DNA from 2 places in the Pantoea agglomerans genome. Region 2 is predicted to be linked to the other one. Evidence: riboswitches for the same ligand, from Rfam matches in the RefSeq annotation. Region 2 holds a riboswitch; the other holds the start of a gene.
The links. Region 2 has a riboswitch for thiamine pyrophosphate ahead of thiB (thiamine ABC transporter substrate binding subunit). Riboswitches for the same ligand answer to the same signal wherever they lie in the genome.

Region 1 (3,863 bases), 2.0 Mb from region 2:
GCGCAGAATACGGCGGTGGTCGCGACGCTGACGCGCTTCTGGCTGCAGTTGCGCGAGCATGGCGCGCGCGCCACGGTGGCGCAGGTGGTCGCTTCGCTGTAATTGTTCAGTAGCAAAAGCGCTGGCGCAGTCGCAGCGCGCTGATTAGACTGACACTTTCCCAACGGGCTGGCTCAGGCCAGCCGTAATACGGATATGCCGCATGTCAATCGCCTATACCATCACCACCAGCGAACCGGTTAACCAGCAGATTTATCGTTATCTGCGTAAGGATATCGTGACCTGCGTCATTCAGCCGGGTTCGCTGCTGTCAGAAAAAGAAGTGTCCGCCCGGTTTAACGTGTCGCGTCAGCCGGTGCGCGAAGCCTTTATCAAGCTGGCGGAAGCGGGTCTGGTGCAGGTGCTGCCGCAGCGCGGCACCTTCGTGCGCAAGATCTCCGCGCGGCGCGTCGCGGACGGTCGGTTTATTCGCGAAGCGGTAGAGGTGTCGGTGGTGCGGCGCGCGGCGCTGGAGATTGAGCCGGCGGCGCTGATGGCGCTGGAGCACAACCTTCAGCTGCAGAAGATGGCCGCCGATCGCCATGACAGCCAGGCCTTTCTCAGCCTCGACGATGAGTTTCACCGCCTGATTGCCGAGAGCATCAACTGCCTGCTGGCGTGGGAAACGGTGGAGAATATTAAAGCGGCGATGGACCGCGTGCGCTTTCTGACGCTGAGCGAGGTCTCACCGCCGGACAGCCTGATTGAGCAGCACGAAGAGATTTTATCGGCGCTGAAGAACCACGACGCCGACGCCGCCGAAGCGGCAATGCGCCGCCATCTGCAGGAGATGATTTTCTCTATTACGCCGATCGCCGAGCGCAACAGCGAGTGGTTTGAGGCGCTGTAAGGGCGGCAGGCCTGCCGCCCTCTCTTTCCTACCACCAGCGATGAAAATGGTGTACCGGCCCAATTCCCCTGCCCACCTCCAGCGTATCGGCCTGCAGTAACGCCTGCTGCAGCCAGCCTTTCGCCTCGCGCAGCGTTGACTCCCAGCTGTCATAACGCGGGCGCAGCGCCGCCAGCGCAGCGGAGAGCGAACAGCCGGTGCCGTGGGTATGGCGCGTATTAACGCGCGGCGCGGTAAAGCGCTCCGCGCCGTCGCGGGTGATCAGCCAGTCCGGGCTTTCGCTGTCGCTGAGGTGGCCTCCTTTCATCAGCACCGCCTGGCAGCCCAGCGCCATCAGGGCTTCGCCTTGATCCAGCATCGCCTCTTCGCTGCGCGCCGGCGCGCACTCAAGCAGCGCCGCCGCCTCCGGCAGATTGGGGGTGATTAACGACACCTGCGGCAGCAGCCGTTCACGCACGCTGGCGATGGCGTCAGGCGAGAGCAAGGGATCGCCGCTTTTCGCCACCATCACCGTATCCAGCACCACGAAAGGGATAGCGGCGCGTTCCAGCTTCTCCGCCACGATCTGCACGATAGCGGTTTCCGCGAGCATACCGATTTTCGCCGTGTCGATGCGCACGTCGCTGAGCACGGAATCGAGCTGCGCCCCCACAAAGGCTGGCTCAATACGATACACCGACTGCACGCCGCAGGTGTTCTGCGCCACCAGCGCGGTAATCACGCTGGTCCCGTAAGCGCCGAGGGCGGAAAAGGCTTTCAGATCGGCCTGAATACCGGCGCCGCCGCTGGGATCGGTGCCGGCAATGGTTAACGCGTTAATACGCTTCATGCGCGCGCCTCCTGTGCCTGCTGCCACAGGGCGTCGATAAACAGCGTGGCGAAGCTACCGGGGGCGCCGGTCTGCGCGGCGGCGCGTTCCCCCGCCAGCGCCATCACGCGGCAGGCGCTGGCGATATTGCTTAGCCGTTCGCCGGGCAGGCTGCAAAAGGCGGCCACCACGGCGGAGAGCGCGCAGCCGGTGCCGACCACGCGCGTCATCAGCGCGCTGCCGCCGGACACGCTGAGCGTCTCAACGCCGTCGGTGACGTAATCGACCTCGCCGCTGACCGCCACCAGCGTCTGATGCCGCTGTGCCAGTTCGCGCGCCGCCTCAAGCGCCGCTTCCGCCTGATGCTGCGTATCCACGCCACGTCCACCGCCCCCCTGCTGCGCCAGCGCGAGAATTTCAGACGCGTTGCCGCGCACGGCGGCAGGCCGCAGCGGAAGGAGCTGCTGGCAGAACGCCGTGCGCAGAGTCAGCGCACCGACCGCCACCGGGTCGAGCACCCAGGGTTTTTGCGCCACGTTGGCCGCCTGCGCCGCCGCCAGCATGGCGTCGCGGCGATCGCGGGTCAGCGTGCCGACATTGATCAGCAGGGCATCGGCCACGACGGCGAACTGCGCGGCTTCATCGGGATCGATCACCATAGCGGGCGAGGCGTTAAGCGCCAGCAAAACGTTGGCGGTGATGTTCTGTACGACATCGTTAGTCATGCAGTGCACCAGCGGCTGGCGCTGGACGAAGCGGGCGAGTACAGGCGCGAAATGCGCGTCGGAAAAGCGTTGAGGTTGGCGGATCATTATAACTCCCAACCGGCGAGCAAGAAGGCGAATGCGGTCAGGCATCTGACTTCCCTACGCTGGCATTATCCAGATCAGGTGGTACGGGTATTTCTCAGCCTTCACAAAGAAGGGCACCCCGAGTCATAAGTACAAAATAAGTTACTCCCCGGCAGATTAGGGGAAGTGAGTTGCGGATACAAGCTCGCCGCGTGGGGTATTGCGTTTTGCATAACTGGTCTTAAAATCAACATCGCACAATACCCATAGTCAATGGAGGGACTTATGGCAAAAGGCGTTGTACTTTGCAAAGGAGATAAAACAACCTGCGGAGGAAAGATAATCGCGGGGACTGCCCTGGGTATTGCGTTCGGTAAGCCACAGGCCAGAGAAGGTGATCCTGGTGTAGTACCTGGTTCAGGAGGGGGCTACTTAGGCGGAGAATACTTATCACGTAAAGGAGAGGTCCTGGGTGAGTCAATATATGAGGTCATAGGTAAATAATGAAACTTATACCTGCTGTATGCACCTTTTTGTGTATCCTGTTTGGATTAATGTCGATTGGTTATTCTGTGTTAAAAAACAAACAGCATAATAAACTATGTGAAGCTTTTAAGAAAAAGTTTGGCTATTTACCCGCAGGTATAATCCTCGCTCAGGCGGGAGGGTTATTTTCATCAATACAAAAAGATTTTTATTTTATATTCCCCCTCATTGTTAAAAAAGGAAGTTTCGCAGTCAGAAACATGAACCCTGATCATTATGATTTCATTAAATATCAGCCCAAAGAAATGACTTCATGGTTAAAAGTTAAATTCACACTATTCCTGCTAGCTGCCATATTCTTTTTCGCAACCATCGTAACCTCCTATTTATTTGAATGAACACAACAAGGATTCATGCGTAATTTTTTGATTAGATCTCATTGCAGTGATTTATTGTCAGCTTACAGAAGCTATCCCATAACAAGCTGAGGGTAAGGAAAAAATATGCAGGCAGCATTGAACAGCCCCTTCGCGTTACTTTTGACCTGGGATCTGATTTAGATGCACAATATTTTTCACCTGTCCTGAACTTGTCGAAGAGAGAGACTAAGCCTGCCGTTCCCTTCTCATGGATTATGCTGGTTAAAGACAGTCTCGACAGCGGCCTCTGATAAGCGCGTTAAGAATTTTCCACTGCAGCGCCTCGCCGCCACCAGGCGTCGCGGATGCACAGAGCAGATGCTATTTCCCGACCCTGTATCGGAAACGAAAGTTAAATGGCTGGAAACGAGCGGTATACTATGACACTCATTATTTATTCTGAAAAAATCGACAGGGGTAAAAAACGCTTTACCATAAGCCAGTATCGCACGCCCATCAGTTATAAACGT
Region 2 (3,863 bases):
AAAGACCGGATTGATACGGCGCTTCCGGGTTAACAGCGACTTCATAGCGACATCCCTTTACGGTGGTAAAAGCAGGAAAACAAGAGAGAGGATTCTAGCGCAACAGAAAAAAGCCAGCAGGAAAAATCTCTGCTGGCGGTGTAATTGCACCCTACTCAGAAAGATCCCGCCGCAGCGGAATCGTGGTCGAGCGCCATTCCGTATTGAATGCCTCCCGCTCTTCCAATAGCGCTCAGTTTGCCCTTAATATGAGGCAGGAAAAACTGAGCGCTTTTCACAGGGAGTTCCTCTTTTATGTCCTCATCACGCCTTAAGCAGCAGTTTATCCGCCTGTGGCAAAGCTGCCAGGGCGAAAGCCAGCTGGTCACGCTCAGCGAGCTGGCTGAGCAGCTGCACTGCTCGCGTCGCCATATGCGTAACCTGCTTAACGCGATGCAGGAGGCGGGCTGGCTCACCTGGCAGGCAGAGGCGGGACGAGGCAAGCGCTCGCAGCTTATTTTCCGTTATACCGGCCTGGCGCTGCAGCAGCAGCGCGCTGAGGATCTGCTGGCGCAGGATCGCATCGATCAGCTGGTGCAGCTGGTGGGCGACAAGGCGGAGGTGCGCCAGATGATCCGCGCCCATCTCGGCCGCAGCTTTCGCCAGGGTAAACATATTCTGCGCGTGCTCTACTATCGCCCGCTGCTAAACCTGCTGCCCGGCTCGCCGCTGCGCCGTTCTGAAACGCATCTGGCGCGTCAGATCTTCAACGGCCTGACGCGTATAAATGAGGAAAACGGGGAAGTAGAGGCGGATATCGCCCATCACTGGCAGGCGATCTCGCCGCTGCACTGGCGTTTTTACCTGCGCCCGGCGATCCGCTTTCATCACGGCCGCGAGCTGGAGATGGCGGACGTGACGTCGAGCCTGGAACGCCTGCGTCCGCAGCCGCTCTTCTCCCATATTCAGCGCATTGATTCACCCGCGCCCTGGACGCTGGATCTCCATCTGAGCGAACCCGACGACTGGCTGCCGTGGCTGCTCGGCAGCGTCAGCGCCATGATCCTGCCGCGTGAATGGCCGCAGATGCGCGACTTCGCCCGCCATCCGGTCGGCACCGGCCCCTATCGCGTAGTGCGCAACCAGCAGAGTCAGCTGAAGATCGAGGCGTTTGACGACTACTTTGGCTTTCGCGCCCTGATCGATGATGTCTCTATCTGGGTGCTGCCGGAGATTAGCGACGAGCTGGTTTACGCCGGCGTGCGTCTGCAAGGTGCCGCCGAGGATGAAAAACTGGAAGAGAGCCGTCTTGAAGAGGGCTGCTATTTTCTGCTGTTCGACCAGCGCTCCGCTCAGGGACGCGATGCCGCCGTCCGGCGCTGGCTCTGCCATCTGCTGAATCCCGTCGCCCTGCTTAACTATGCCGAGGCTGGCTACCAGCGCTACTGGTATCCCGCTTACGGCCTGCTGCCGCGCTGGCATCATCGCCGCGATCTTACGCCGGCGACCAAGCCGCCCGGGCTGGAGAGCCTGACGCTGACGTGGTACAGCCAGCACGTGGAGCATGAGGGGATCGCCAGCGCGCTGCGCCCGCTGCTGGCGCAGCATAACGTGCGGCTGATTACCCGCGCGGTCGAGTATGAAACCTGGCATCAGGGCGAGGCGGAAAGCGACATCTGGCTCGGCAGCGTCAATTTCACTCTGCCGCTGGAGTATTCGCTGTTCGCCCAGCTCTACGAGCTTCCGCTGCTGCATCACTGTCTGCCGCTCGACTGGGAAGCGGACGCCGCGCGCTGGCGAGGCAAAACCCTGCCGCTGGCGGAGTGGAGCAAACGGCTGCTGGATGCGGATAGTCTGCATCCGCTGTTTCATCACTGGCTGCTGCTCGAAGGCCAGCGCAGCATGCGCGGCGTGCGCCTGAATACCCTCGGCTGGTTCGACTTTAAATCCGCCTGGTTCGCGCCGCCGACGCTGTGACGCTTTCCCCCTGGCGACGAAATGTCTAGAATGAGCCGTTCTCAACGGGGTGCCTGCAAAAGGCTGAGAGAAACCCGTCGAACCTGATTCGGTTAATACCGACGTAGGGATTTGAGAGGCTGCTACGCTCAGATCCTTTGCGACTCATAACAATTCTCCCTCAGGAGCGCAAAGTGGTTAAACAGATCCTCCCTCTGCTGATGTTGCTGTCCGTGCCGGCGCTGGCGGCAAAACCGGCCCTGACCGTCTACACCTACGACTCCTTTTCCGCCGAATGGGGCCCCGGCCCGGCGGTGAAAAAAGCCTTTGAGGCGCAGTGCGGCTGCGAGCTGCGCTATGTGGCGCTGGAGGATGGCGTCTCGCTGCTGAACCGCGTGCGCATGGAAGGCAAAAACAGCAAGGCTGACGTGGTGCTCGGCCTCGATAACAACCTGCTACAGGCGGCGCAGCAGACCGGCCTGTTCGCTAAAAGCGGGGTCGATCTCCATAACCTGACGCTGCCGGGCGGCTGGCAGGATCAAACCTTCGTGCCCTTCGACTACGGCTACTTCGCCTTCGTCTATGACAAAACGCGCCTTAAAAACCCGCCCACCAGCCTGAAAGAGCTGGTGGAGAGCCCGCAAAAATGGCGCGTGATCTACGAAGATCCGCGCACCAGCACCCCGGGTCTGGGTCTGCTGCTCTGGATGCAGAAGGTTTACGGCGACAAGGCGCCAGAGGCCTGGCAGAAGCTGGCGCAGAAAACCGTTACCGTGACCAAGGGCTGGAGTGAAGCCTACGGCCTGTTCCTGAAAGGGGAAGGCGATCTGGTGTTGAGCTACACCACCTCGCCCGCCTATCACCTGATCGAAGAGAAGAAAGAGAATTACGCCGCCGCGCCGTTCGCCGAAGGCCACTATTTGCAGGTCGAGGTTGCCGCGCAGCTTGCCAGCAGCAAGCAGCCGAAGCTGGCGCAGCAGTTTATGCAGTTTATGCTGACCCCCGCCTTCCAGAACACCATCCCGACCGGCAACTGGATGTATCCGGTGATAAAAAGCGATCTGCCCGCGGGCTATCAGACCCTGAGCGTGCCGCAAACCGCGCTGCAGTTTAGCCCGCAGGAAGTCGCGCAGCAGCGCGCAGACTGGATTAGCGCATGGCAACGCGCCGTCAGCCGCTAATCCCACTCTGGATGGTGCCGGGCAGCAGCGCCGCGCTGCTGCTGTGCGGCGTGGCGCTGCTGGCGTTCGGCGCGCTCTGGGCCAGCGCGCCGACGGGCGACTGGCGCGCGCTGCTGCACGACAGCTATCTGCACCACGTAGTGCGATTCTCTTTCACCCAGGCATTGCTCTCCGCCCTGCTGTCGCTGCTGCCTGCGATACCCCTGTCGCGCGCCCTCTACCGACGGCGTTTTCCCGGCCGTCAGCTGCTGCTGCGCCTCTGCGCCATGACGCTGGTGCTGCCCGTGCTGGTGGCGGTATTCGGCCTGCTGACGGTCTATGGCCGCGTTGGCTGGCTGGCGCAGCTCTGCCAGCTGTTCGGCGTCGACTACCGCTTTTCGCCCTATGGGCTGCAGGGCATTCTGCTGGCGCACTGCTTTTTCAACCTGCCGCTGGCGACGCGCCTGATGCTGCAGACGCTGGAGACGATTCCGGGCGAGCAGCGTCAGCTCGCCGCCCAGCTCGGGCTGCGCGGCTGGCATCTTTTCCGCCTGCTGGAGTGGCCCTGGCTGCGCCGCCAGCTACTGCCTACCGGCGCGCTGATTTTTATGCTCTGCTTCGCCAGCTTCGCCACCGTGCTCTCGCTGGGCGGCGGCCCGCAGGCCACCACCATTGAGCTGGCGATCTTTCAGGCGCTGAGTTACGACTACGATCCCGGCCGCGCCGCGCTGCTGGCGCTGATCCAGCTCGCCTTCTGCCTGACGCTGG

Region 1: it holds a riboswitch for thiamine pyrophosphate, as region 2 does, so the genes downstream of both, thiM (hydroxyethylthiazole kinase) here and thiB (thiamine ABC transporter substrate binding subunit) in region 2, are expected to answer to the same signal.

Annotation. Positions count from the first base shown of each region.
Region 1 is NZ_CP083809.1:1,357,220-1,361,082, reverse strand. It holds gene LB453_RS09115 (mannitol dehydrogenase family protein) at 1-102, shown strand, start outside; gene LB453_RS09110 (GntR family transcriptional regulator) at 203-889, shown strand; gene thiD (bifunctional hydroxymethylpyrimidine kinase/phosphomethylpyrimidine kinase) at 918-1,718, opposite strand; gene thiM (hydroxyethylthiazole kinase) at 1,715-2,509, opposite strand; TPP riboswitch at 2,544-2,640, opposite strand; gene LB453_RS09095 (hypothetical protein) at 2,774-2,992, shown strand; gene LB453_RS09090 (hypothetical protein) at 2,992-3,372, shown strand.
Region 2 is NZ_CP083809.1:3,380,884-3,384,746, forward strand. It holds gene LB453_RS18885 (MFS transporter) at 1-45, opposite strand, end outside; gene sgrR (HTH-type transcriptional regulator SgrR) at 295-1,956, shown strand; TPP riboswitch at 1,992-2,084, shown strand; gene thiB (thiamine ABC transporter substrate binding subunit) at 2,130-3,116, shown strand; gene thiP (thiamine/thiamine pyrophosphate ABC transporter permease ThiP) at 3,092-3,863, shown strand, end outside.